One region of the Bacillus sp. AFS031507 genome, then DNA from elsewhere that is predicted to be linked to it. Evidence: predicted binding sites of a transcription regulator. Region 1 holds the regulator's gene; each other region holds the start of a gene.
What was found. The regulator LexA, encoded in region 1, represses DNA repair genes until DNA is damaged. The targets are predictions, from matches to a motif close to CGAACATATGTTCG.
Positions count from the first base shown of each region.

Region 2: recA (recombinase RecA) is a predicted target of LexA. The motif match lies at 5,312-5,325, and genes of this name have one in related genera.
Region 3: COE25_RS32310 (YolD-like family protein) is a predicted target of LexA. The motif match lies at 3,481-3,494, and genes of this name have one in related genera.
Region 4: uvrB (excinuclease ABC subunit UvrB) is a predicted target of LexA. The motif match lies at 4,802-4,815, and genes of this name have one in related genera.

Region 1 covers NZ_NUOW01000013.1:11,818-19,388, forward strand. Annotated here, with positions in the region: gene COE25_RS12725 (ABC transporter transmembrane domain-containing protein) at 1-28, opposite strand, end outside; gene COE25_RS12730 (YneF family protein) at 215-430, opposite strand; gene sirA (sporulation inhibitor of replication protein SirA) at 502-942, opposite strand; gene tkt (transketolase) at 1,200-3,206, opposite strand; gene COE25_RS12745 (DUF896 domain-containing protein) at 3,384-3,614, opposite strand; gene COE25_RS12750 (YneB family resolvase-like protein) at 3,692-4,339, opposite strand; gene yneA (cell division suppressor protein YneA) at 4,352-4,675, opposite strand; gene lexA (transcriptional repressor LexA) at 4,833-5,456, shown strand; gene COE25_RS12765 (hypothetical protein) at 5,977-6,231, opposite strand; gene glnA (type I glutamate--ammonia ligase) at 6,642-7,571, opposite strand, start outside.
Region 2 covers NZ_NUOW01000013.1:148,328-155,898, reverse strand. Annotated here, with positions in the region: gene yfmH (EF-P 5-aminopentanol modification-associated protein YfmH) at 1-40, shown strand, start outside; gene ymfI (elongation factor P 5-aminopentanone reductase) at 114-833, shown strand; gene COE25_RS13320 (DUF3243 domain-containing protein) at 912-1,169, shown strand; gene COE25_RS13315 (DUF3388 domain-containing protein) at 1,334-2,125, shown strand; gene COE25_RS13310 (helix-turn-helix domain-containing protein) at 2,147-3,046, shown strand; gene pgsA (CDP-diacylglycerol--glycerol-3-phosphate 3-phosphatidyltransferase) at 3,098-3,682, shown strand; gene COE25_RS13300 (competence/damage-inducible protein A) at 3,721-4,974, shown strand; gene recA (recombinase RecA) at 5,431-6,474, shown strand; gene rny (ribonuclease Y) at 6,988-7,571, shown strand, end outside.
Region 3 covers NZ_NUOW01000020.1:84,336-91,906, forward strand. Annotated here, with positions in the region: gene COE25_RS18810 (DUF6241 domain-containing protein) at 1-321, opposite strand, end outside; gene COE25_RS18815 (hypothetical protein) at 308-520, opposite strand; gene COE25_RS18820 (uracil-DNA glycosylase family protein) at 545-1,399, opposite strand; gene COE25_RS18825 (helix-turn-helix domain-containing protein) at 1,667-2,809, shown strand; gene COE25_RS32310 (YolD-like family protein) at 3,112-3,345, opposite strand; gene COE25_RS18835 (hypothetical protein) at 3,664-3,984, opposite strand; gene COE25_RS18840 (hypothetical protein) at 4,117-4,542, opposite strand; gene COE25_RS18845 (DUF6884 domain-containing protein) at 4,791-5,210, opposite strand; gene COE25_RS18850 (hypothetical protein) at 5,226-5,852, opposite strand; gene COE25_RS18855 (hypothetical protein) at 5,849-6,337, opposite strand; gene COE25_RS18860 (3'-5' exonuclease) at 6,353-7,571, opposite strand, start outside.
Region 4 covers NZ_NUOW01000002.1:328,386-335,956, forward strand. Annotated here, with positions in the region: gene uvrA (excinuclease ABC subunit UvrA) at 1-2,675, opposite strand, end outside; gene uvrB (excinuclease ABC subunit UvrB) at 2,683-4,662, opposite strand; gene COE25_RS03550 (DUF2198 family protein) at 4,883-5,122, opposite strand; gene panF (sodium/pantothenate symporter) at 5,229-6,680, opposite strand; gene COE25_RS03560 (YhdT family protein) at 6,677-6,961, opposite strand; partial or broken gene COE25_RS03565 (sulfite exporter TauE/SafE family protein) at 7,249-7,335, opposite strand; gene COE25_RS03570 (cation diffusion facilitator family transporter) at 7,357-7,571, opposite strand, start outside.

The DNA of each region.
Region 1 (7,571 bases):
ACCAGCCTAATTCTAAAAATACTTTCATTAAACCGCCCCCAAATCACGAGTAATCGAGCTGCCAAAAATTGAATACGTTGATAATTAAAGTTATTCGGAAAAATAATCCAACGGACTGAGGTTTAATTTTACCAAATTTTTATAAAATAATAAAGATTTAGAATATTATTATCAGCACGAAAAAAGCACCCATCTATATGAGTGCTAGTCCGTTTTATTTTGATTGTTGTTTGTTCATGGCAGCCATCATTTGGTTGATCTTCTTTTGTGATGGTTTTTGTCCCATTTGCATCATCATCATTTTTAACATTTGTTCATTGATTGGCGGATTTTTCTTTAAGTAGCTCATCATATATTTACGAGCAATGAAAAATCCTAGTGCTACACCAGCTGCTAATGCTAGTATACCAACTAGAATGTAATAACCCATATTCAACTTCCTCCTTCATGTTGTCTACCATACAGTGTACTAAATAAAACACGATTAGACAATATCTGCAATTAGATAAATTTTCTTTCCTTTATGGGCTTTAACCAACCGTATCGCTGATGTTCAAGGTCTAGTGCCAAAAAGGAAGACTCACATTTTCTTAGAACTTCAAAAAAAGCCGTCTCTGCTTCATAGCTTCCTTGTGCCTCGATTGTAATTAAGTCTTGAAAAACCTCTAATTTTGCCGTACTTAGTTTTCCACTTAATTCAATTGAATATGCACCATGCTCAGCTTTAAATCCCTTGATTTTTCCAAGCTGCTTTTGGGTAAGTTGATGGATCTTTAGAACCTCAACCTTTTTTGTTATATAGGAAATTTGTTTTTGTGTAATAAATTTAAATTCGCCGTTTGCTTTTCGATGTTCCTGAAAAAGCTGAAAAAACAATCGTTCTCTTCCGAAGTAATGGGTCGCAAATTCATCTTCTATTAAATATAGCTGATATTTTCTCACCACTGTTCTCTCCTTCGTTGATTATCCTTTTTACTATTATAAAAAAAGATTAACGAAACATATGTCTTACGGTGGCAAAAACTTTCACTATTTTTGTCGATTAGCAGGAATCTAAACTATTCTTCTATAAATTCTGTAGATTTGTTGAATTTTCCTGCAAATATTAACCTTGTTCATAATATTGTTGAAATTTGTACTCTTTGAGCCATCAAAAAAGGAGAACGGATGATTTCCGCTCTCCCTAAATTCTCATTATTTTATTTTTGCAAAAGTGCTTTTATACGTGCAACTACGTTGTTTACAGTGAACCCGAATTCTTCCATAATCTTTTCTCCTGGTGCTGAAGCTCCGAAATGATCAATAGCAAGAACATCGCCTTCGTCACCAGTGTATTTATGCCAGCCAAATGATGCTCCCACTTCAATTCCAAGACGCTTTTTCACACTTTTTGGCAGAACAGAGTCTTTGTACTCTTGAGATTGCTGCTCGAATCGATCCCATGAAGGCATACTTACAACCGAAACATGAACACCTTCTCCAGCAAGGGCTTTTTGAGCTTCCACTGCAAGGCTTACTTCTGATCCAGTTGCTAATAACAACGCATCTGGAGTTTCTCTTTCTGAAGGAGACACTACATATGCCCCTTTAGAAACTCCCTCGTACGCATTGGTATCGGTTCCTTTTAATGTAGGTAAATCTTGACGAGTTAAAACAAGTGCAGTTGGTTTGTTGGTAGACTCCACTGCAAGTTTCCAAGCAGCTGCCGTTTCATTACCATCTGCAGGACGAATGATTGATAATCCTGACATGGCACGTAATGCTGCAAGCTGTTCAACTGGCTCATGTGTTGGTCCATCTTCCCCTACAGCAATACTGTCATGGGTAAAGACATAAGTGACAGGTAATCCCATTAAAGCTGCTAGACGAATGGCAGGACGCAAGTAGTCAGAGAAGACAAAGAATGTTCCGCCAAATACTTTTACGCCGCCATGAAGAGCAATACCATTCATTGCCGCACCCATCGCAAATTCACGCACACCAAACCAAATATTGCGGCCTTCATACGAACCAGGCATAAAGTCTTTTGTATCTTTAATCATTGTTTTATTCGAACCAGCAAGGTCTGCGGATCCACCGATAAAAATAGGTAGATTCTTAGCAATACCATTTAATACTTCCCCTGAAGAAGCACGGCTTGCCAGGCTTTTCCCTTCAGGGTATACAGGGATATCTTTATCCCATCCTTCAGGAAGTTCATTATTTAATGCTTGTTCAAGCTGAGTAGCTAATTCAGGGTACTCTTTTTTATATTGAGCGAACAAATCATTCCACTCTTTTTCCTTTTTCTCACCATTTTCAACGATAAGTTTCTGGAAGTTATCATAGACTTCTTGCGGCACATGGAAATCTTCTTCAAATGTCCATTTATAAGCCTCTTTTGTAAGTTTTAATTCATTCGCTCCAAGTGGTGAACCATGAACACCTGAAGTTCCCGCACGGTTTGGTGAACCGTATCCAATTACTGTTCTTACTTCAATCATCGTTGGTCTGTCTAAATCATTTTTAGCTTCTTCAAGAGCTTTTGCAATTTCTTCTAAATTATTGCCGTCTTCGACACGGACATATTGCCATCCGTATGATAGGAAGCGATCTTTGACACTTTCTGAGAACGACTTATCTAAGTCCCCATCAAGTGAGATATCGTTTGAATCATAAAGGACTACCAATCGCCCTAATTTCAAGTGTCCTGCTAGCGAGGCTGCCTCAGCAGATACACCCTCCATCAAATCTCCATCTCCACAGATACTGTATGTAAAATGGTTCACAAGTTCATATTTATCTTTATTATAAACACTTGCAACATGGCGTTCTGCCATTGCCATTCCTACTGCCATTGCAATCCCCTGTCCAAGTGGACCAGTAGTTGCTTCTACACCTTCAGTGTGGCCATACTCTGGGTGTCCAGGCGTTTTAGAGCCCCATTGGCGGAATTGCTTTAAGTCATCCATTGTTAAGTTGAAACCAGACAAGTGAAGCATGCTGTATAACAAAGCTGAACCATGACCTGCTGACAAGACAAAACGATCACGGTTAAACCACTGTGGATTCTTTGGATTTTGGTTCAAGAAACGCGTCCATAAAGTATAGGTCATTGGCGCTGCACCCATCGGCATTCCTGGATGTCCTGAGTTTGCTTTTTCGATCGCATCAATGGAAAGCGTTCGAATGGAGGTAACAGATAAATCATCAATAGTATTAAACATGAATTACATCCTTTCTAATCACAAGGTTACTAAATACATTTTCAATTTTATATCGCTACCGTTTTTTATTCAACAAATAGCATAATAATAAGAAACAAAAGTCACTATTTTTTTATTTTTACACAAATATAGTCAGTATATGTAAAATAGGAATACAAAAAATGTATTCCTGAACTTTTAGTGAAGTGTATTTTTTTTCCTAGCCTTGATTTTTTCCGGTGTAACGTCATTTCCTTCCGGATCAATAAACTTGGTGTTGGTAAGGGTATCAAGCATATTCGAACGAAAAGTAGCCAAATATTCACTTCTTAATTTAGTTTGCTCTTTCGCTTCTGTTTCAGTCAATCCCGTTGCTTTTGCTTTTCGTGCCAGCTCATTAATTCTAGCCATCTTTTCTTTTGAAAGCATTTAAACACCTTCCTTTCAAACTATTTACATGACACCTGATTTTACTAAAAAAAAAACCTAATGACAAGGCAAAAGGTCTACTCTTCTTGTGATTCAATGTATTCCTGGAATCTTCTATGAACCGTGGCTTTAGAAATGTTATAGCCAAAACCTCTAAGTGTAGCAGCTATTTCTGAAAAAATTAATCCATTTTTTCTTAATCGGACAATTTCTCCAATTGGAACCTCAATTTTCTCGCGTCCAGAGGATTCTCCGAGATTTTTTAAGTTTTTTTCTGGTTTATATCCATTCTTGACTGCTCGCTTCATTCCACGTTTGATTTTTGCATTATGTAGTTTTCGTTGGTACTCTTCAACCATACTTACGATGTTCAAAACCATGGAATCCGATTCTGAAAGCTGTAATTCTCCACTATGGGAGATACTATAAAGTTTAATATTTTCTTTTAATATGCAATGCAAGAGTGCAATTTTGGCGTTACCTCTACCGAGTCGTGTTTCATCCTGAATTAAGATGGCTTGTACCTGCTTATCTCTAATTCGTTCTAATAATTGAAAAATCCCCTCACGATTGAAATCATAACCACTAGCCTTTTCTTTAATTACCCTATCAATCTCAAAGTGATAGGTGTTAGCTAGTTGCGTTAATTCCTCTTCCTGGCGCTTTAACGAAGATTCTTGTGTTTCCTTATTTGTGCTGACACGGCAGTATATAATTGCTTTCATAAAAATTCCTTTCTATTCACTAACGGCGCTAGCAAATTCATTCGTAGATGAGACTTCTTTACTCACCGGAATGATAATTTCGTCACCAGGAAAAATTTGATCATCATCTAATTCATTATGCTTTTTTATCCAAGCAACAAATTCCTTGTTTGATAATGAATGTTGACCCGAGAATTGATCAGAGATTTCCCATAGTGAATCTCCTTCTGAGATTGTAACCTTTAAATAATCATCTTGCGCGTTCGAATGATGTTGGAATGATAATATGATTGAAAGTGAACAACTTAAAATAATAAGAGTAATAGCATAGGAGTATTTGTTCCATAATTTTTTCATAAATAACACCTCTATAAGAATGTATGTTCGATTTGATATTTTCATTATAAATCGAACGTTTGTTTGTTGTCAACCATATTTTCGAACTTATGTTTGTATAAAAAATGCGAACATGTTATAATAAAGTCAACATTAACCAGGCGAGGTGGATTTTATCATGGCTAAAATATCAAAGAGGCAGCAAGATATCTTAGACTTCATTAAAAGTGAGGTTAAGAGTAAAGGATATCCCCCTTCAGTAAGGGAAATTGGAGAAGCGGTTGGACTCGCATCCAGCTCTACTGTTCACGGACATCTAGCAAGATTGGAAAGTAAAGGACTTATTAGACGAGATCCTACAAAACCAAGAGCAATTGAAATATTAGAAGCAGATGTTTCTGCACATATACCAAGAAATACAGTTGTCAATGTTCCAGTGGTTGGGAAAGTAACGGCAGGACTCCCAATTACAGCGATTGAAAATGTGGAAGAGTATTTTCCACTTCCAGAAAGTCTTGCACCTGCAGATGAACAAGTGTTCATGTTAGAAATCATGGGTGAGAGTATGATAGAAGCTGGGATCCTAGACGGGGATTATGTAATTGTGAAACAGCAGCCAAACGCTAATAACGGGGATATTGTTGTAGCAATGACCGAGGAAGATGAAGCCACCTGTAAAAGATTTTTCAAGGAAAAAGATTACATACGCCTGCAGCCGGAAAATTCTACAATGGACCCTATTATATTAAGGAATGTTTCGATTTTAGGTAAAGTTATTGGGGTTTACCGACATATTCATTAAGTTTAAGAGAGTTGGCATATACGTGCCGACTCTTTTTTTGTTGTGCAAATTAACCTCAAGCTGAAGGAATTACAGAAGCCGGGGTAGAGTGGGTCTACGTGACCTTTCTAGATGAATTCCTACGAGTTGGGGCACGTAGAGGCGGCCTACGTGACCGTTCCAGATGAATTCCAACGAGTTGGGGCACCTAGAGACGGACTACGTCACCTTTCCGGAAGAATTCCTACGAGTTGGGGCACCTAGAGACGGACTACGTCACCTTTCCGGAAAAATTCCTACGAGTTGGGGCACGTAGAGGCGGTCTACGTGACCGTTCCAGAAGAATTCCTACGAGTTGGGGCACGTAGAGGCGGCCTACGTGACCGTTACACAACAATTTCACAGAGTTGGGGCACGTAGAGGCGGCCTACGTGACCGTTCCAAAGAAATAACAATGAGGTCGTTTCCTGTTGTCTCTATGACAGAAGAGCTGCATTATTCAAACTAAAAAGGAGCAGCCATACGCCACTCCTTTATCTTCCTAATTCACTATTCTTGCTTGTATTTCAGATAGTTTCACCTTAAAAAGCACTTTATATACTTTCGTGTCCCCTTCATTAAAACTGGAATGTGTAACATACGTTCCTTTCAAGGTCTTGCGCTGTTCATCAAATAGAAAACATTCCTGACCTTTTGTTCCTGATTCTATCAAACTTAAAATAAGATCAGGCTTCTTATACGTCTTTTCTCGTAGTATTTCTTGGGTTAGAGCATTACAAATTTGCAGTTTATACAATTTAGAGCACCTCCCAAATGTTTACAACTTAAGCATATATTATTTAGGATTAAGTAAACCGTAAAAATTGTGAATTTTTAAAGAACATCAAGCACCTCTTCCTTTCTATTCTATTCCTATTAATTTTATTTAGAATGATCGAAGATGCCTAATTGGAAAAAGAGTCATTGTATGTATTGACGTCCGAAGTCGTTGAGAAAGAGTAATTTGGGTCAACAATCGGGCCTATTGACGACCGAACCTATTGAGAAAGAGCCAATCGGGTCGTCATTCATGCTTATTGGCTACCGTAATTGTTGTAATGGAACAAGCCTGGTAGCCAATGGGATAGCATTTTTCACTGAGAGAATTTTAGAAAAGAAGCGCGACATAGAAAAACCCTGACGCTAGGCGCCAGGGCTTTGATGAGATTAATACATGCTCATATATTGATCGCGTTCCCATTGGTGAACGACTGTGCGGAACATATCCCACTCGATTTCTTTTGCTTCAACAAAGTGTTCCATAATGTGCTCTCCAAGACCTGACACAATTACTTCGTCAGATTTTAGTTGATCTAATGCTTGAGCTAATGTTGCAGGAAGATCGACGATACCTTCTTCGATTCTCTCTTCTTTACTCATTACATAGATGTTTCTGTCAACTGGTGCCGGCGGAGTTAACTTGTTTTTAATTCCGTCTAAGCCAGCCTTAAGAAGAACAGCCATTGCAAGGTATGGATTAGCAGATGGGTCTACACTTCTTACTTCCACACGTGTGCTTAATCCACGAGAAGCAGGAATACGAATTAATGGTGAACGGTTTCTAGCTGACCAAGCCACATAGCATGGTGCTTCATAGCCAGGAACAAGACGCTTATATGAGTTTACAGTTGGGTTTGTTACCGCTGTAAAGGCTGGAGCATGTTTTAGAATTCCAGCGATAAATTGACGAGCATTATCACTCATTTCTAGATCACCAGATGGTTCGTAGAATGAATTAACTCCATCCTTAAACAATGAAAGATTCATGTGCATTCCAGATCCATTGACACCATACAATGGTTTTGGCATGAATGTCGCGTGCAAACCATGCTTACGTGCAATTGTTTTTACAACTAGCTTGAATGTTTGAATTTGGTCACAAGCTGTTAGTGCATCTGCATATTTAAAGTCGATTTCATGCTGACCTGGTGCAACTTCATGGTGGGAAGCTTCGATTTCAAAGCCCATTTCTTCTAATTCAAGCACGATATCACGGCGGCAGTTTTCGCCAAGATCGATAGGGGCTAAATCAAAATATCCGCCTTTGTCGTTTAGGTCTAATGATGGTTCGCCTTGTTCGTCTAATTTAAATAAGAA
Region 2 (7,571 bases), 140 kb from region 1:
ACGCTTTTCAGTTTGCCAAGTAGTTCCAAAGAAAAAATAGAAAAGTGAAAGCGTCGTAAAACGGCGCTTTTTCTTCGTATAAAAGTTTTTTATTAGAGAGAGAGAGTGAAGAAATGAAATATGCACTGATCACTGGGGCAAGTGGTGGAATAGGACAAGCCATTGCGCTTAACCTCGCTGAAAAAGGCTATCATTTGTATCTGCATTATAATAAAAATGAACAATCGATTCGAGACCTAATCGAAAAACTGCTGCCATACGGTGGAGAGTATATTCCTATCCAAGCAGACTTTGGCGGCCCTAATGGTTATAAGAAAGTCTACTCTGAGGTTTTTTCGCTAGACGCCATCATCCATTGCGGTGGAAACAGTCAATATGGACTTCTTATTGATTTGCTACAGTCTGAAGCAGAGGCATTAATGAATGTTCAAGTACTAAATCCATTAATGCTGACCAAAGAGCTCCTGCCGAAATTACTTGTTAAAGGTAAAGGGAACATTGTCGTGATTACATCCATTTGGGGTCAAACAGGTGCGGCCTGTGAAGTGGCCTATTCTACCGCAAAGGGTGCACAAATTGCCTTCGTAAAGGCATTAAGTAAAGAATTAGCATTGAATGGCATTCGCGTTAATGCGATCGCCCCTGGTGCGATCGCGACACCAATGATGGAAGGTTTTTCACAAGAAGAGATGGACCAGATTTCTTATGAGATACCTATGGGAAGACTTGGTCAGCCAGAAGAAATAGCGAGGTGTGTCGCTTTCTTGCTCTCAGATGAATCTTCCTATATGACCGGGCAAGTCCTTGCGTTAAATGGTGGCTGGTATACATAAAATTCACAAGTTATTCATGTATAGTTCCCTTCACTTCATCGCAAAATAAACTTGTACTAATTTAAAGGAGGGAAAACAATGTCTGTTTTAGATAACTGGAAACAGTGGGAGGACTTTCTTGCTGATCGTCTTCACCATGCACAAAATGAAGGTATGAGTGAGGGAGCAATTAATAATCTTGCCTTTCAAATTGGGGATTATTTATCAAGCCAAGTAGAGCCAAAAAACGAGCAAGAAAGAATTCTTGCTGATCTTTGGTCTGTTGCTGATAAAGAAGAACAACAAGCTATTGCAAATATCATGGTTAAATTGATTCAAAATAATGGTGCCCGCTAAAAGAGAGGAGGTTTCTCCTCTCTTTTTGTATGTATAAATCTATAAACACCATTAAAGAAACGAATATCTGTGTTTTTACTTTCATCTTCATCCAAAATCATTTATTATAGGGGTTAGATGAGGAAATGCAGAAAAGTGTCGAAACTTCTTTATAGGAGGTTTATATCGTGAAAAAAGAATGGTATTTAGAATATGAGATTCAAAAGAACCGTCCAGGGCTATTGGGTGACATTTCATCCCTACTGGGTATGCTTTCTATTAATATTGTGACGATTAATGGTGTGGATGAAGGAAGACGTGGTTTGCTCATTTTAGCAAAAGACGATGATCAAATTAAACGACTAGAGTCAATTTTACATACTATGGACACAATAAAACTAATTAAACTTAGGGAACCAAAACTGCGTGACAGGCTTGCAGTTAGACATGGCCGATATATTCAAAGAGATGCTGATGATAAAAAAACCTTTCGCTTTGTAAGGAATGAACTTGGCTTATTAGTTGATTTTATGGCAGAATTATTTAAGCAGGAGGGACATAAACTGATTGGTATTCGTGGAATGCCACGGGTAGGTAAAACAGAATCATTAGTTGCAGCGAGTGTTTGTGCAAATAAACGTTGGTTATTTGTTTCATCGACACTGTTAAAACAAACAATCCGCAATCAATTAATTGAAGATGAGTACAACGAAAATAATCTATTTATTCTTGATGGAATAGTATCAACAAAACGAGCAAATGAACGTCATTGGCAGCTTGTCAGAGAAATCATGCGTCTACCGTCAGTAAAAGTAATCGAGCACCCTGATGTCTTTGTACAAAACTCAGAATACACACTCGATGATTTTGATTATATTATTGAGCTTAGGAATGACGCGGAAGAAGAGATTACATATGAAGTCGTTGATCAGCATAACATGTTCTCCGGATCAGATTTTGGTGATTTTGATTTTTAATAAATTGGAAGGTGTTAACAGTTGACTGAATTAGGGAATCGACTAAAAGAAGCCCGATTAGCTAAAGGATTAAGCTTGGATGATGTCCAATCCATGACCAAAATTCAAAAGCGGTATTTAATTGGTATTGAAGAAGGAAATTATGCGAGCATGCCTGGAAATTTCTACGTGCGTGCATTTATTAAACAGTATGCAGAGGCTTTAAGCCTCAATCCTGATGAAATCTTTGAAACCTATAAAGGCGAAATTCCTGCTACCTATAATGATGACTTACCCCAGCAATTGTCTAGAGTGAAAACACACAAAACAATTACTGAAGGTAATTCCAAAATATTTGATATTCTGCCAAAGGTATTAATCGGTGTTTTTGTAATTGGTGCAGCAAGCCTTTTATATTACTTTATATCAAATCATGCTAGTGGAAATTCAAATGAATCAATTAGTAAGCAGAATGAACCCGTTAAAATTGTTACATCGAAGAATCTTGAAAAAGAAAAAGCAGATGATAAAGATAATCAGAAAGTAAATGAGGAACAGAAGGATAATGCAGTACAGGAAGAGGAACAAACAACGGTAGAAGAAACACCTAAACAAGAAATTACAGCAGTTCAAAGCAGTGGCAGGAATTCAACCTATGAATTAAAAAATGCAGATAAATTTATTGTGAAGTTGGTTTCTAAAGGTCAAACCTGGGTTAGTATTAAAAATGGGAAAGGGAAATCCTTTTTTCAAGGAACACTAAAAACAGGTACAACTGAGAGCCAGACAGAAGATTTATCAGCAGAAAGTATGGCTGTGATCAGGGTTGGAAATGCTGCTGACACTGAAATTTATGTGAATGACCAAAAGCTCGAGTATGCAGTCCCAGCGACTGCGAATGTTCAGAACATAACGATTCAATATGTTCTGAAAGACGAATAGTCATCTGTAGATGACTATTTTTCACTTTTAATAAATAAACGGAGGAAAACTATGAATATTCCGAATAGAATAACGGTATCAAGAATATTATTAATTCCAATATTTTTGATTATTATGCTTGCTCCTTTTAAATGGGGCGACATGCAACTTCTTGGGACCGTCCTTCCAGTTACCCATTTTGTCGGTGCATTGATCTTCATTTTAGCCTCTGCAACTGACTGGGTTGACGGACATTATGCCCGTAAATATAACCTTGTCACTAATATGGGGAAATTTCTTGACCCATTAGCTGACAAATTACTCGTATCGGCTGCACTTATCGTTTTAGTTGAACTGAATGATGTTTATGCACCTTCATGGTTAGTTATTATTATTATTAGCAGGGAGTTTGCAGTAACAGGTTTACGCCTCTTGCTTGCAGGGGAAGGCGAAGTTGTTGCGGCTAATATGCTCGGCAAAATTAAAACATGGGCGCAAATTGTCGCGATATCATCGCTTTTATTACATAATATAATTTTTGCAATGATACCATTCCGTTTTGATATAGTGTCATTATGGGTGGCTTTAATTTTTACTATCTGGTCTGGCTGGGATTATTTTGCAAAAAATAGTCATGTCCTTAAAAATTCAAAGTAAACTTAATTCTACTATGTTGTAAAGGAAGATGTATTGCTATGAATGCTGAGATTATTGCAGTTGGTTCGGAGTTATTGCTAGGTCAAATTGTGAATACGAATGCGAGATTTCTGTCTCAGCAATTAGCTGGGCTTGGTATTAATGTCTATTTTCATACAGTTGTTGGTGATAATTCTGACAGGCTAAAGTCTGCAATAGAAATAGCCCAAAAACGTGCAGAGATTATAATATTTTCTGGTGGGCTTGGGCCTACAAAGGATGATTTGACGAAGGAAACGATTGCACGTCAGCTTGGTAAAGAACTCGTTATCGATGAAACGGCGTTAGCATCGATTGAACTTTTTTTTAAGCGGACCAATCGTGTCATGACAGAAAATAATCGAAAGCAGGCACTCGTATTAGCAGGATCTCACATTCTCCCAAATGATCATGGGATGGCGCCGGGCATGGTTGTAGAATCCGGCGGTCATACGTATATGCTGCTGCCTGGCCCGCCAAAGGAAATGGAACCGATGTTTCTCCAGTATGGGTCCCAGGCTCTTTCTAAAAGAAACAAGTCCACCGAGAAAATTGTCTCAAGGGTGTTAAGGTTTTTTGGAATTGGAGAAGCAGCTCTGGAAACAGAAATTATTGATTTAATTGATGCGCAAAGCAATCCAACGATAGCCCCGCTTGCAGGAGATGGGGAGGTTACTTTACGACTGACAGCAAAACATGTGGACGAAAATGCAGCACAGGCTATGCTGGATGAACTAGAAAAGACGATAAATCAGCGTCTTGGTGCATTTTTATATGGCTATGATAATACGTCGCTTTTGATAGAAGTAATGAAATCTTTAAAAGAAAGAAACTTAACTATTACTGCCGCTGAGAGTTTAACAGGAGGACTATTCCAGCAAGAGTTAACATCAATTTCGGGTGCAAGTTCAGTGTTTTACGGTGGTGTAGTTTGTTATTCAAATGAAGTGAAACGACAGCTATTACATGTACAGGAAGAAACGCTTAAAACACATGGTGCGGTAAGTGAACAATGTGCTAGAGAGCTGGCCGAAAATGCTTCAAAGGTATTTAAAACCGATATTGGGATTAGTTTTACGGGTGTTGCTGGTCCTGAAGAACTTGAAGGCAAGCCAGTTGGTACAATTTATGTAGGGATTGCAATGAATGGAAGGCCGACAATTGTAGAAAAGATCACACTTGGCGGAACAAGGGAAGCGAACAGGAGCCGTGCAGTGAAATTTGGCTGCTATTTTCTCCTTCGAATTTTAAAAGAGTCACAGAATGCTAATTAGCGTTCTGTGGCTTTTTTGACAAGATAAGAAAGTTTAACATTTCGACTTTGAAAATTGTCCAGCTCCAGCGCCCTAGCGGCTAGTGTCCTTCGCTCTCCGCCCTACGATAAGTCAAGCACGAATGCGCCTTCGGCTCTTCGTGTTTCCTTTATCTCAGTTGGAGCGCTCCAGGCCATACGCCGCTGAATAGGGCGCTTGAGCTTCTCTTAATAAACTAGGATTAGAAAAAAGTCTGACAATAGAGGAAATTATCCTTTTCGGACTACTAAAAATGCAAAATGATACAAAAGTCAGGGGGATTTTCCTTTTTTTACAACGATTTTGTTTTGAAAATAAACGAATGAATGTTCGTTTTTTTACTCGACAAATATCCGAAAAGCGGTTATATTATTAGTAGGAATTAATTTAATAGATTATAGCAATTTGCTTGTGTTTATATAAGGGAGGAAAAGATTCGTGAGTAATGATCGTAAAGCGGCCTTAGAAATGGCGTTAAAGCAAATAGAAAAGCAATTTGGTAAAGGTTCTGTCATGAAAATGGGAGAGAAAACAGATACGAGGATTTTAACGAGTCCGAGTGGCTCGTTAGCACTTGATGCAGCACTTGGAGTCGGTGGATATCCTAGAGGGCGTATTATCGAAGTTTATGGTCCTGAGAGCTCAGGTAAAACCACGGTTGCTTTGCATGCGATTGCTGAAGTTCAAGCAAATGGCGGACAAGCAGCATTTATAGATGCTGAACATGCCCTTGACCCAGCGTATGCCCAAAAATTAGGTGTTAACATTGATGAGTTATTGCTATCACAGCCAGATACGGGTGAACAAGCGCTTGAAATCGCAGAAGCATTAGTACGAAGTGGTGCAATTGATATTATTGTAGTCGACTCAGTAGCAGCATTAGTTCCAAAAGCGGAAATTGAAGGCGAAATGGGAGATTCTCACATGGGCTTACAGGCTCGTTTGATGTCGCAAGCCCTACGTAAATTATCTGGAGCCATCAATAAATCGAAGACCATCGCCATCTTTATTAACCAAGTTCGCGAAAAAATTGGCGTTATGTTTGGAAACCCCGAGACAACACCAGGTGGACGTGCATTGAAATTCTATTCCACCGTCCGTATTGAAGTTCGTCGTGCAGAGGCGTTAAAGCAGGGAAATGATATTGTAGGTAATAAGACAAAGATAAAAATAGTTAAGAATAAAGTCGCTCCTCCTTTCCGTACGGCTGAAGTAGATATCATGTATGGTGAAGGGATTTCTAAAGAAGGCGAAATCATTGATCTAGGCGCAGAATTAGATATCGTTGAAAAGAGCGGATCATGGTACTCCTATAATTCTGAAAGATTAGGTCAAGGCCGTGAAAATGCAAAGCTATACTTGAAGGAAAATCCAGATGTTCGCCTCGAAATTCAAGGGAAAATCCGTGAACATTATGGTTTAGATGGTGAAAAATTTGTCACTGAGAAAGACGATGATGAACAATTTGAATTAATAGACTAATGTAGATGAGCAAAGCTATTTATGGTTTTGCTCTTTTTTTACATAATGTTATTTTTAAACAAAGTTTTATTAGTTAGGCTTTGTTAAAGCCTATTGTTGATTTTTATAGCAAGTTGATTGGGGAGCGGAAGGCGCGAAGACTCCTGCGGGAGGACGGGGCAGGGAGACCCCACAGGCGCATAGCGCCGAGGAGGCGGATAGTAACCGCGGAACGCGAAGCGCCTGGAGCGGAAATCAACAGCCAAGTTTAACAGAGCCAATTGTTAAAATACAATGGATTTCAGCCTTTAGGAGGAATAAATGATGTCCTATTCTAAATATTTCAAAAAGCCAATAGGACTAAGCCTTGACAATGAATATTCCCACCTTTACAATTAACATGTATATTTTACATTTTTGGTATTATTACAATTCGAAAAAAGCCTTGGTGCTTGCTGTATGTTGAGTCTAAACAATGTACATGCCGACACTTAAAAAATGTAACAAAAGTTCATAGCAAGAGGAGGTGTAACGATGGAACCAATTACAATCATCTCCATTTTGCTTGGCCTTATCGTCGGTGCCGTTGTTGGCTATTTTGTTCATAAATCCATTGCTGATGCAAAAGTAGCAGGTGCAAAGAATGCTGCAGAGCAGATTCTTGAAGATGCTAAACGTGATGCTGATTCATTGAAAAAGGAAGCTTTGCTAGAAGCAAAGGATGAAATTCACAAGCTTCGGACTGAAGCAGAGCGTGAGGTTCGTGAACGAAGAAATGAAATGCAAAAACAAGAAAACCGTTTACTGCAAAGAGAAGAGAATTTAGATCGAAAAGAGGAAACGTTAAACAAACGTGAAAATCTTTTAGAAAAGAAGGATGATTCTCTAAACCAAAGACAACAGCATATTGAAGAGATGGAAAGCAAAGTGGACGAGTTAGTACGAAAACAACAAACTGAACTCGAACGAATATCGAGCTTAACGCGCGAGGAAGCAAAAACAATCATTATTGATCGAATGGAGCAGGAACTTATCACTGACACTGCGATAATGATCAAGGAAAGCGAAAATCGTGCAAAAGAGGAAGCCGACAAGAAAGCAAAGGAAATACTTTCGTT
Region 3 (7,571 bases), on a different contig from region 1:
AATCCTTTCTTGAGTTGGTTCTAAATCACTCCATTTCTCCGAAGCATATACCTTAGAATGACTCATGGAATGGATCGCGTCTTGAACTTCTGTTTCAGTGATACCTTCTGGAAATTCTGTTTCCACTTGCGTTTCAATTACTTCATCCACTTCCGAAGCTTCATCAGTAGGGGTCCATGTTTCAATGACGTCCTTATCTTCGTTTTTTTCAACGTGTTTAACCGCTTCCTTTGATCCTAGCAAACTAGTAGATACATAGTACCCAATGCCCAAGACTAGAGTAGCAATAACGATAACGATGGCACTTCTATATTTCCCCATAATACCCTTCATACCCTTCAATGTAGGTTTGACCTGATAACTGCACCAAATCTTTCCTTAACTTAGGCGTATCCACCATAACGTACACTTGATATTTGGGATTGTCCTTGTTTCTCATGCTGTGGTGAAAATCATGTCCAAGTTTCACTAACTCAACAAATAATGTCTTCTTGTAAATATTTTTAAGCCTCTTTTCCATATTCACTCCCACTCCCTTTCGTCGTTATCTAAGCAAATGTTTAATGACCAATGCAATTTTGTGATCATATGGTTCAATCTCGTCAGCAAGATGAAACAATCGTTTTTCATAATAGGAATCTCTTTCCTTTAGGTCATTCCCTCTTTTTAACTCCTCACCAATGATTTTTAAGTGCTTAATTAATTCAGACATTTGTTCCTCGGATGGTCTTAACTGGTTGTTAGTTTCCTGAAATTGGCCCCTTTTTCCAGCTGCTATTAACAGCTCTTTAAAGGTATTTTTATTATTTTCATACTGCTCTCTACGATGACCGTTAGCCCCAGACGGATGCGGGAAATTAAAAAGAATCAATTCATGGGAGATTTTCCCCACGTCAACTAGATATCTAAGAACATCAGAGACTACCTTACCTGTAGGGATAATAACAGCATTTTTTACTTGATTTAGTTCTGGGACTAATAATTCATCAATCATTTTCAAGAAAATTTCTTGACTAAAAAGCTTTGGGCTGCTGCCACTATAATTCTCACCATCAATAAACACAGGGTATCTCAGGACCGAAGTAGTATGTAATAAAGAATGCTTGTCATTAAATAGCTGTTCACAAGTATTAATGTTCAAAAATTTATGTAAATCGATCCCATCCAGCATATCAATAAGGTTTTTTCTCTCGGTGGTCCCGCCAAAGCTAGCATGATTCTTAGCTTTAGAAATGAGGTGTTCATACTCCTCTTCATCAATATGGTGTCGTACGTAATTAAAGGCTAGTTCCATTTGAGTCCAACCAGGAGTAATTCCTAGAATGATGACTTTCGCATCTTTGTTTATGTATTCAAAAGGAGCCCAGTAAACCTCAACTTTTCCTTCCTTCGCATACAAAAACTCATCTGTTAGTAAATCCTCTTTCTCGTATAGCCCTTTTTAAAGGCAGCTTTCTCAGGCTATTCTCATATTTTTTAAAATACATTTCTATTCCTCCTCAATATTTTAGCAGTAAAAAGTTATTAGTATGGGTTATAACTTTACTAAGTGTGAATAATAATATAACAACTGTTAACATCACAATAAACCATGATACCAACGTTGTCAACAATATTTTCTATATGTTATTATTAACTTAACAAATGTTAAGAAGGGGTTCTTGAAATGCCCAACTCGATCAATGAACGAATTAAAAATAGGCGGAAAGAATTAAATATGTCACAGGCTGAATTGGCAAAACAAGTGGGTCTTAAACCCCCAGCAATTAGCCAATATGAGTCTGGTGCAAGGCGGCCTTCCTTTGAAGTTTTGAGGAAATTATCCTTTGCCTTGAAGGTGTCCACTGAATATTTACTTTCTGGTTTAACCAAAGAAAAAACGCAAGAGCCCCTTGAACATTCTGACCGGGTAATCCTTCGAATTGTGAATTCACTGTCGCAGCAGGATAAAGAAAAATTAGTTGAGTATGCTGCTTTCTTAGCAACGGGCAGAAAAGTAAAAATCGATACTCTTTTTGAAACACCCTCAGAATACGCTACATATTATCTCGAAGAAAAATTAGATCATCGTTTACCTATAGATATCTACGGTTTTGCAAAAGAATTAGGTATAAAGGTATTTGAAGATAATTTAGACGAGGGTGAAGGAATTCTGATTCAAGTGGACCACCCGATCATCCTATTGGATCGGAAAATTACAATTGAGACTAGAAAAAAATTTACGTTAGCCGCGTTAATTGGACATTACATTCTCCCATGGCATTTAAAATCAAGCTATATTTCTAGAAAATACGACCATGAAGAGGTTAAGAAAAAGGATCGAGACGAATTACTGTTTGGCCACTCCACCCTATTAGTCGAAGAAGTGGAAGGAATGGAAGCTAATCAATTTGCTTTCAACATACTAATGCCTACAAACGAACTAACAACTGATTTTATTGTAAAAAATGCTACGATTGAAACATTAAAGGAACTTGCTGATAAAAAGTATAATGTGTCTTTGTTCGTACTTTTAAACAGATTAGTCGATTTTGCAGATCAAAAATACGCTGTAGTCCAGTCACAAAATTCTAAAATTATTAAAAGTTTTCCAGGGAGTCGTAATCTAGTTTCATTTGAAAAAGTGGATGATCGTAGTAAGGCAGCGAGTTTTTTTATGAACCCAAGCGTGAAGGAAGAGATTAGAGAAGGTGAAGTGCCAGCATCGTGCTGGTTTATGGATGCCAAGGAAAATGAGACGGTTTATGAACAATCCGTATATAATCCAGAGTTAGGAAAGGTATTGACTCTATTAACCATTAATAAGTGAACTTAATGTGAATGTTTGATAAGAAATCCTAAAAGATAAAAAAAATGAGCAAGTCCCCCCGTTCATTAATGCTTTGGGGGATTTGCAGAATAAAAAGATAATTATCAATTCATAGATTTATATTTTGAGAAATCGAATCTCCCCTCCGTGACAATCAATAGTCAGAGCCGTAGTTTTGAATTCATAAAATAAAAGGTTAAAGTCCTAATACATCCATCCTTAATAAGTGACTTTAATTGGCACTGTCTCAATTAAACCTGATATCAATTTTACCTTGGTAGATATTTTAAGGATATGACCGATTAATTTACGACAGTCACTCCGATAACATCTTCAAATACAATTTGCTCATATTCACCAGTTTTCACCTCAACACGTAGCAAATTCATAAAAGGATCAACCCAATGTATGTGTCCGGTTATGTCCGAAGTAAATCCGTCGGCCCATACTCTAATTCTTACTGGTAAGTTATACTCCATTGCGTAACAAATGCTTTGGTTATATTCCTCCGACTCAGAATCATCGATTAGCGGAATTGGTTGGCGTTCTTAGTCCTTTAACATGTCCCGCTGAATTTCGAAGACCTGTGGCATAAAGGACGCTGCATTCCATTTAATTTTACCGCGATCTCTTATCGTCATGATGAACATCTCCTTCATTCTCATTATAAAAGAACAAATGTTCCCGCGTGAATAAAAAACACAACCCACGTTTGGGCTACAATAATAATCGAGTGGGAGGGTACAAATAAGCACTAAATGATATAGAGTCTTTAATTTCATAATAAAAACAGCCTCCAATCGTGGAAGCTGATTCTACTAAAATCTTCAACATTATCTCTACCGAGTTGAGTTTTAATTAAAATTCTTTAAAAATGTATCCAATTCATCTTCCGATTGGAACTTAAAAGAGTAACCGTAATGGATTGGATTTTTCCCTTTATTCTTTCTCTTTGGAAATTGATTTAAAGAGGTATTATGGTATAACTTCTTACTTTTATCTATTAAACTAATATCGCCTTCAACTGTTTCGGGGCTTAAAACAATACTAATTTCTTTTGTTGGTAATAAATAAACTTTTTCTTTGGATTCATTTTTTTCAAATTCTACAGCCTTTGTTGTCTCTTTCTTTAGTTCAAAATGATTGTTTGTAAAAATTTTATAAAGTCTTTCCATTTAACATTCCCTTACCTTCTATATGTGATTTAATTTTGTGTTATATCTTTAGGATAAAGACCTCATTTTACCTGAAATCATTAAACAATGGCATGATCTTCCTCTTCAAATAACTTGAAAAACAAAAAAAGATTATAAATAATTCTTTGTAATAGCTTGCCAAATTTTAATACCACGATCGTAATTCAATGACACCATTGTTGGTGCTAGGACAACACTGTTACCCACAATTTCATTAATATCAGCAGATGATACAGGATTACTTAATCTTACAAATTGATTTAAATTCATATAATATTCCTCGTCTATATGTAAACCTTCTTTATTCTGATAATCTGCTATCTCAACTACTCCCGTTGCGATTCCTCTAGCAATAATACCTTTTCCATTACTATACAGGAAGACTAAATCATTGGGTTGAATTTGTTCTATTCTCTCTTTCCAAGGAGAAAAATAGGCTGCACACTTTTCATTTTTCAACATATCCCTCTCGGTTTCTCCATTTGGCATATTAGTAAGATTGGTATTTATTATGTAAGCTTTTCTCAAGTCCTTCACGCTCCCTAATAATCTTTAATTTAATTCTATCTATATATCATATTATTGAAAGAATTTTTAATTCTAAGCGGACGTGATAATTGGTATGAGCCGCCACTAGGAGTTTAGCCAAATAATGAATCAAACAGCTCTAATCTTATACAAGTAGTTCTGTGACTCAAAGCGAATTTTGTTTTTCATTCTCCAACCTGACTGATTTTCACTAAATAACTTGAAAATAAACCGCTTGGAATAGTAGTTATACTGAATCAAACAAGTTGATCCTTATAAAATTTCAGTTGCTCACCTATTCCTTTTCCTTCAAGAGGTATGTTGCACTGGATCCAGCTATTTTCTAGAAGTGGAATAAGGTATTCTCTATATTTTTTCCCTGCATAAAAGTCTAATTGTTGTGGCTCTAATTTTATTAATTGATCAAAGACATCTCTAGACCATTCTTTCCGTTGTAAAGAATTCATTTTGTTTAACGTAATATCATATGGCTCAATTAAGGTGTCCTTATGAAGTAGTCCATACTTAGCGGATAAAATGAACCAGTCATCGTAATTTTGTTTGCTTATATAATGAACAGCCTTTTTGAATAATTGAGATTCTAAATACATTTCTTTTGCAGGACAGGGATAATCTTTTTTTAATTTTGTGCAGCTAATTAATGCGTACTTAGACATAGTTATCCCCCTTTCCTAAACACCATCAATATTGAGTAAAGAATCTTTATAATAAACTGATGCTATAGAGATTAGTTCTTTTTCCAAGGAGGGAAGAGAACTATGCAAACCTGAAATACCTGGGTTTCCTTCATACCAAGGAAGCAAATACAGATAGATAGGTTCTTTCAGTGTGGGTGGATCGTAGTTGGAAAATAGCACATTTGCCCATGCTTTATATTTCTTATCTGGCTTTTTATAGGATTCGAATCCAAATAACACATGACTCAAATCACCAATATGATAGGCTACATTATCTCCCCACCGAGCAAATTTCGCCTTGTTACTTCTAATATTAGCTATATTTACACTAATCGGATGCTTGACTCCTTTTTTCTCTGCCTTACCGATATAAAGAGGAACAAACGAGTCTTTCTCCCCTCTTCCCATGATATATAATAGCCCTTCCCAATCCGAACGGTCTATGTTACTTTCAACTAACTCAATGACTGCATTTTCCATTTCTTTGTTTCTTACCAAGGTCCTTTTTTCTTTTTTTCCAAGAAGCTTAGTAGTTACAATTAAATCTTCATTTACTTCAAATAAATGAACAAATTTAAACCCTGGAACATTAAATAGCCATGAATTAAAGTCGATCATCATCTTCGATTCCCTTCTTTATTAAGTAGCGTATTTGGGTAGGCGTCAGATACCAGGCTTACTAATTGATACTCTACCGATCCAACCGTCTTAGGAAAGTTCGGAATTGGGGATGTAACAATCTCATTGTCTGGGATAATTAATAGAATTAATGACTGTTTGGCAATCTCATGATCTTGAAATAAAAGATTTTTCCACCTTATATATGAACCTTTTCCCTCAAACAATTTTACTATATGACTTTTCCATCTGATGTAGGGATTCACACTTTTCCCAATGTATACGGGTATGGTTTCGCTATTAGTAACAATACATAATAAATAAATGAATTCATTCGAATCACAATAGTTGGAGCAATGTCGTTCGATTAGATTTTCAATTATATTCTTGTTTACTCTATCACCCTCGGCAGCAAACTCGATTCTGAATTTATCTTTGTAAGGATTTATCCATTCTTCCAACAGATGTTTCTTCTTTTCGAAATCCAAGCATGAACACCTACCTTATTTAATCTCTACTAAACCACTTTTCTTCTTGATCCTATCGAGCAAAATCTGATCCAGATAGTTGGTAAATTCAGATTCACCAGAATAAGATAAGCAGAGATACTCCTTCGCCCTCGTCATTCCTATATAAAATAAAGAAACCTCTCTTTCTTTATCCTCTTCAAGGGGAAATGGCATGGAATCAACATTTACAATGAACACTGCCTGGAAGTCAAGTCCCTTACTGCTATCAATTGTACTTATTTTAATCTTGCCATCTTCTTTTTCAAAAGATCGCTTCGAAACATCATTTTCGGTGATCCAGTAATTTGGCAATGCCAATTCACCTAAAGATCGTTTAATAATATCAACAATCGGATATTTATGTGTTCTCTTCACTCTATATAGGATTAGCATCTCCTCAAGTGGAACTTTCTTCTCTTCATGCAATTTTTTAATTTGTCTGGCAACCATTCTCATTTCGTCAAAGAAATTTGCTGCTCGAATAATACCTGGCTCTGGCCCTTTTCGTTTCGTGCTTTGGGGAGCAATGATTTCACCCTCAAGATTACGATTGACGACCTTATTTTTAAACATGGAATGCCCACGGTAAAAATCCCAAGCAAACTTAACAATTTGTGAGGTATTTCTATAGTTGATTGAAAGCACCTTAGAACGGCCTTGAAAAGATAAACCGGTATCCTGCACGTATGAACGTTTTCGCCTATAAATCGTTTGCGCTCGATCTTCTACCAATAATAGGGATTGAGTATCCGTATTTATTAGCAGACTCACTAACCTAAGCCAATCCGCGTCGAAATCCTGCCCTTCGTCTATCAATATCGCATCATAGGATGGTAGAATCGTTTCTTTCTTTTCGATTTTATCGATGATACCTGATAGGTGCTGCTCTCTAATCTTTAGATCATTCTTTAGCCAAGAATGAAAATTCCGTACGATTATGTTTTGATTTTGTATTGCCTTACTAGTTGGATCAAAATCAAATAGATCTTCAGGTTCATTCAGCATATGATGAATCATTTGTTGGATCGCATTGGCCAACGAGATATTATAACAAAGGATTAGAATTTTCCAATCAGGATTTTGTTTTGACAGCATCTTCGCTCGACTGGCCAAAATAATTGTCTTCCCACTTCCTGCTACACCACGAATCAAGCGGTTCTTATCACCAATCTGTTTCGCTAAATTCTCCTGATGAAGATCCATGGTTTTAATA
Region 4 (7,571 bases), on a different contig from region 1:
ACATCGAGATTGTGCTCGATCACTAACACAGTATCGCCATTATCAACCAAGCGCTGCAGCACAACGAGCAAACGTGAAATGTCATCGACATGAAGACCTGTTGTCGGCTCATCTAAAATGTAAAAGGATTTCCCTTGCGAGCGACGGTGCAGTTCAGAAGCGAGCTTGACGCGCTGCGCTTCTCCTCCAGATAAAGTTGTCGCCGGCTGCCCTAATTTAATGTATCCGAGGCCAACATCATAAATGGTTTGCAGCTTGCGGCTGATTTTTGGAATATTTTCAAAAAATTCAACTCCAGCTTCCACGGTCATATCGAGGATATCTGAAATGTTTTTTCCTTTGTACTTTACTTCTAAGGTTTCACGATTATATCGCTTGCCGTGGCAGACTTCGCAAGGTACATACACATCGGGTAAAAAGTGCATTTCAATTTTGATAATCCCATCACCGCGGCACGCTTCGCAGCGTCCGCCCTTCACATTAAAGCTGAAGCGGCCCTTTTTATAACCACGGACTTTCGCTTCATTTGTGTTCGAAAACACATCACGGACGTCATCGAAAACCCCGGTATAGGTGGCAGGATTCGAACGGGGTGTTCGGCCGATTGGCGACTGATCGATATCGATGACTTTTTCTAGATACTCAATTCCTTTAATGCTTTTATGTTCACCAGGTTTTGTTTTTGCACGGTGCAGCTTTTGTGAAAGTGATTTATGGAGAATCTCGTTGATAAGGGTACTTTTCCCCGAACCCGATACACCTGTTACTGCAATAAACATACCAAGCGGAAGCTTCACATTGACATTTTTTAAGTTATTTTCAGAAGCACCCTTGATTTCAATAAAACGTCCATCCGGTTTGCGGCGCTCGAGTGGCAGTGGAATAAACTTCTTCCCTGATAGATATTGACCTGTCAGTGAATTCGGGTCAGCCATCACCTCAGCAGGTGTACCAGCCGAGATGATTTCACCGCCATGCACCCCGGCACCTGGGCCGATATCAATCAAATAATCGGCAGCAAGCATGGTGTCCTCATCATGCTCGACGACAATCAAGGTGTTGCCGATATCCCGCATGTTTTGCAATGCTCCGATTAAGCGGTCATTATCCCGCTGATGCAGTCCGATTGACGGTTCATCCAAGATATATAGGACACCCGTTAAACGCGAACCGATTTGTGTGGCCAAGCGAATCCGCTGGGCTTCCCCGCCTGAAAGCGTACCAGCTGTCCGGCTCAGTGTTAAATAATCGAGACCGACATTAATTAAGAAACCTAGCCGTTCACTAATTTCACGGAAAATTAATTTGGCAATTTGCATTTCTTTTTCTGATAGCTTCAATTCTGCAAAAAATTGATTCGCTTCTTCAATCGAAAGGTCGGTAACATGGGCAATATGACGTCCATTAATTAGGACAGCCAAGGTTTCCTTTTTTAAACGATATCCTTTACAAGTTGGACATGCCTGCTCGCCCATGTATTTTTCCATTTGCTCACGGATGTAATCTGAGCTTGTCTCTTTGTATCGGCGCTCAACATTTCGGATGACACCTTCAAATTCAATATTGCCCTCACGAATCTGGCCAAAATCATTTTCATAGCGGAAATAAATCTTTTCACGACCACCCCCATAGAGGACTTTTTCCAACAAGTGTTCAGGGATTTCCTTAACAGGGGTATTCATATCCACACCGAAATGATTGCATACGGCCTCAAGCAACTGCGGATAATATTGAGAACTTGTTGGCTCCCACGGGGCAATCGCATGCTCTTTTAGTGTCAAATCACGATTAGGAATAACCAGATCGAGATCGACTTCAAGCTTAGAGCCAAGCCCATCACATTCTGAGCAGGCGCCAAACGGACTGTTGAAGGAAAACATCCGAGGTTCTAGTTCTCCAATTGAAAAACCACAGTGCGGACAGGCATGATTTTCACTAAATAACAGTTCTTCTTGTCCGATAACGTCAACAATAACCTTACCTTCGCCCAGTTTCAGCGCTGTCTCGAGTGAATCGGCAATCCTTGCCGATACCCCTTCCTTGACAACGATCCGGTCGATAATAACCTCAATCGAATGCTTTTTGTTTTTTTCAAGTTCGATGTCATCACCAAGGTCAATCATTTCCCCATCCACACGGACACGGACAAATCCTTGTTTCTTGATATCCTCGAACACCTTCACATGTGATCCTTTACGGCCTGAAATAACAGGGGCAAGGATTTGCATTTTGGTCCGTTCCGGGTATTCTAAAATACGGTCGACCATTTGCTCAATCGTTTGCGAGGAAATTTCAATTCCATGAATTGGACAGGTTGGGTGTCCGACCCTCGCAAATAATAACCGTAAATAATCATAGATTTCTGTCACCGTACCGACCGTTGAACGAGGGTTCCGGCTTGTTGTTTTTTGATCGATGGAGATGGCCGGAGAGAGACCCTCAATCGCATCCACATCCGGTTTATCCAACTGTCCAAGGAATTGCCGCGCATAGGCAGACAGGGATTCGACATAGCGCCTTTGTCCTTCTGCATAAATCGTATCAAAGGCAAGCGAGGACTTTCCTGAGCCGGAAAGTCCCGTCAGTACAACAAGCTTATCTCTCGGAATGGTGACATCTATATTTTTCAAATTGTGGGCTCTGGCGCCTTTCACAATCAGTTTTTCCATTGCCATTGTAACGTCATCCTTCCGCCTTAAGTTCCAATATTAAATCACGAAGCTCAGCTGCGCGTTCAAAATTTAGCGCCTTGGCTTCGACCTTCATTTCTTTTTCCATCGTGGCAATTAGTTTTTCTTTTTCTTTCTTCGACATTTTACTAAATGATGCCGCTGGTTTGTAATCTTCCTGATCTTCTGCTGCATGGGTGGCACGGATGACATCGCGAATATCTTTCTGAATCGTCATTGGCGTGATTCCATGCTTGCGATTATATTCTTCCTGGATGGCACGACGGCGTTTCGTTTCACTTATTGCTAATTCCATCGAGTTTGTGATTTTGTCTGCATACATTATGACGTGTCCATGGGCATTCCGGGCGGCACGGCCAATCGTTTGGATTAACGACCGTTCGGAACGAAGGAATCCTTCCTTGTCGGCATCCAGAATCGCGATGAGCGAAACCTCTGGTATATCCAGTCCTTCTCGGAGCAGGTTAATTCCGATGAGAACGTCATATTTGCCGAGACGTAGTTCTCGGATAATTTCAATTCGTTCGAGTGTCTTAACCTCCGAATGTAAATATTGAACTTTGATACCGATTTCCTTTAGATAATCGGTTAGGTCCTCGGACATTTTTTTCGTCAAAGTGGTAACCAGGACACGTTCATTTTTCCTAACCCGTTCGTGAATTTCACCAATCAAGTCATCGATTTGCCCCTCAATTGGACGGACCTCAAGTGTTGGATCCAAAAGTCCTGTCGGGCGGATAATCTGCGAAACCATTTCCGGCGTATGCTCAAGCTCGTATGGTCCAGGTGTAGCCGAAACAAAAATGATATTCTCGATATGCTTTTCAAACTCATCAAACATTAACGGCCGGTTATCAAGCGCCGATGGCAGACGGAAGCCATGATCAACAAGCACTTGTTTCCGCGCTTTATCCCCGTTAAACATCCCTCTCACTTGCGGTAAGGTAACATGCGACTCATCAATCACCATCAAAAAGTCCTTTGGAAAATAATCAAGCAGTGTATAAGGTGTCGAGCCCGCATCCCTTAAGGTTAAATGGCGCGAGTAATTTTCAATCCCAGAGCAAAAACCCATTTCACGCATCATTTCCAGGTCATAGCGGGTGCGCTGTTCAAGTCGCTGTGCTTCGAGCAATTTATTATCATCTCGCAGTTCTTCCAGACGACCTTCCAGTTCTTTTTCAATATTTTCAATCGCAATTTTCAGCTTTTCTTCCCTTGTAACGAAGTGGGATGCTGGAAAAATCGCTACATGTTCTCGTTCCCCAATGATTTCTCCGGTTAATGCATCGACCTCTCGAATCCGATCAATTTCATCACCAAAAAACTCGACACGCATGCAGTGCTCATCACGAGAAACAGGGAAAATCTCAACAACATCGCCACGGACACGGAAAGTTCCGCGCTTGAAATCGATATCGTTTCGGTCGTATTGGATATCGACTAATCGGCGCAATAGTTGATTGCGTTCCACTTCCATTCCCGTTCTGAGCGATAACACCATTTCACTATATTCTTCAGGAGAACCTAATCCATAAATACAGGAAACAGACGCAATCACAATCACATCTTTCCGTTCGAATAGGGAAGATGTCGCTGAGTGCCGCAGTTTATCAATTTCATCGTTGATACTAGCATCTTTTTCAATGAAGGTATCGGTCTGTGGGACGTAAGCCTCTGGCTGAAAGTAATCATAATAACTGACAAAATACTCGACTGCGTTGTTTGGGAAAAATTCTTTAAACTCACTGTAGAGCTGTCCAGCTAGTGTTTTGTTGTGGGCGATGACAAGGGTAGGTTTATTTACTTCTTTAATCACGTTGGAAATCGTAAATGTTTTACCCGTACCTGTAGCGCCAAGCAGCGTCTGCTGGCGTTTATTGTTTCGAATACCCTCGACTAATTGTCTGATTGCCTCGGGCTGATCCCCTTGTGGCGAGTACTTTGAAACTAATTCAAATTGGTCTTTCACAAATATTCCCCCTCCCGAAATATCAATCACTTTTCAGCATATGTACCTTGTTATGGACCGGGATGGTTGCTTTCAAGTGTATCCATAAAATTCATATTAACATTTTACCACATTCCCCTAAAAACAAACCAATAATATGCGAACGAATATTCGTTTTTTTAAAATTTCAACACAAAAAGCCTGCCAGTTTCCTGACAGACTCACTAAAACTTCGAATGTATTAACTCTTATTAATGACCCTCTGCTTCATTTTTTCAGCCATCCAAAACCCTGCTGTTAACGAAAAGGCATCCACTACAATGAGCATAAATGTATTGGTATACCCTTTATATACAGAAGTAGCAATCAGGGCAACGGTTAAAATTAGCCCGATGACCCGGTTGTAAGTAACCCTTGTAAAAAGCAAGACCAGCAGCCCTGGAAGAATAAGTGCTGAAAAATATCGAATAACGGTTTCCAATGAGTACACCTCATTCATACATTAATCTCTGTTAATTCATTCTAGAAATTATTGCACATAATTGCAACAAAAATGATACATGAACTGCCTTCCGAAGCGTATTGGCTTATTTTTCCATTCTAACATTGATTATACCTTCGTTTTGCTGTGTAAATAAACTAGTTACCACGAATCCCAGGAGAGAAAGCAGAATAGGGAGGACCACCGTATGAAACCCAAATGCATTTGGATAAAATTGATCTAATAAAATATAAGACCCCATCCCTAAAACCATCGAAGTGATTGCTCCATATTTATTGCCCTTACTCCAATATAATCCTAAAATAACCGGCCAAATAAAGACCGACTCGAGTCCCCCAAAAGAAAACAGATTCAACCAAACGATTAAATCAGGTGGACTTAACGAGAACAGAATGACTACAATTCCAATAATCGCCGTCACGCTGAAACTAACCTTTTTCACAAGGTCGTTCCCTGCATCCGGCTTAATGTAATTTAAATAGACATCTTTTACAATAGCAGAGCTAACCAAAATTAATAGAGCGTCCACCGTCGACATGATGGCTGCCATCGGTGCAGCGAGAACGATGCCCGCAGCATAGGGCGGCAGTACTTTCATCGATAACAAAGGCATAACAGTATCGCCGATTTTCACACCTGGCAGAACCGGTCTTGCGAACACGCCAATGAGATGCATACCCAGCATGATAAAACCGACGACAATAGTTCCAATAATAATCGCACTATGCATGGCCTTTGAATTTTTATAAGACATCGCTCTGACAGCAATTTGCGGCAAGCCGACGACGCCAATTCCTACTAAAATCCAAAAAGAAGAGACAAAGGATGGCGTTAAACTACGTTCTGCACCATAGGGACTGATTAAATTAGGATTTTCCGCTGCTAAATCTGATATGATCTTCGGAATTCCACCGCCTGCTTTAATCGTTGCAATGAGAAGGATTAACGTTCCCCCAAACATGACTACACCTTGGATGGTGTCTGTGATCGCAACCGCACGAAAGCCGCCTACAATAACAAAGACGAGGACTGAAAAAGCAAAGATTAATAAAGCAGTCGTATATGGCAAACCTGTTAAACTTTCTACCAAACGTGCTCCGCCAATCCATTGGGCGGTCATCGATGAAAACAGAAAGATGATAATACTTGCGGCTGAGAATAACACAACCGCTTTACTTTTATAGCGCTCTTTTAGAAAGTCAATTAAGGTGATTGCCTTGTACTGACGGGATATAATCGCAAATTTCTTCCCCAATACCATTAATGTAAAATAACCGGTTGCTAACTGGGCCATAGCAAGCAGGACCCAGCCTAATCCTTGCGTATAAGCAACCCCGGGCCCTCCGATAAAGCTGCTGGCACTTCCATACGTCGCAACCATCGTCATTGCCAGGATGAATCCGCCCATTTGACGTTCCCCTAAAAAGTACTCCTCCAAGAAAGAATTGGATTTAATAACAAATTTGTTTGACCACATCCCAACAGCGAAGATAATCAATAAGAAAATAAGTAATGGTGTAATGACGGCCCAGTTCACTTGATTTCCCCCTCTTCCACTTCAAAGGGAACATCCTTGAATAAAACTCTTACGGCAAAAATAACGAGTATAACCATAACAATAAAGCCAAGAATACAGCTGTAAAAAAACCATGCTGGCAAACCATATATGTACGAATATTGTTCTACTTTGGCCGAACCAAGCCCATACGCAAAACCGTACCACCAGATAAAATTAATCAAAACAAGAATAATTCCAATTAGGGCTTCTCTGTGAGCGATCTTGAAACGCTTGTCCAGTGGATTGCTGCTTTTTTTCATTTGATTCCTCCAGGGTGAAAATTCTCTCTAACATCATCAAGTTATTTTACCCAATAATGAAAAAATAACCAATTGAAAACAATCAAAATATCATATAATAATCTATCCCCTTGCGTAAAGTTTCCGTCCTATTAGAAAATAAGGGATGCCATAGGTAAATTTGGGAATGATGCAACAATCCTAAATAGTAATAAACTTCTTTATTTAATAATACTTACAAAACAAAAAAACAACGATTCTCATTCGTTGTTTTTTGTTTTGTATCAGGGTTATAAAGACCAATAAGTTAATGTAACAAAGAATAGTAGAAACATAGTCGGACAGAATGCTAGTGAAAAACTAAATCCTAACATAAAAGAACCGAATGGATTTTCACAGCTGTTTTGGCTTAGTCGTTATATTGTACCTTCAGGTTGCAAGGAACAACTATAAGTTCCTTTTTCAATTTGAATAGTGGCATGTTCAATGCCGAATTGGTCATGCAATTCCTTTGTTAATTTTTGAAGCAGCTCATCATTATCATCTATTTCAGATCGAATTATATGAACGGTTAGGGCAGCCTCTGTCGTACTCATTCCCCAAACATGCAGGTCATGAATTTCCAAAATCG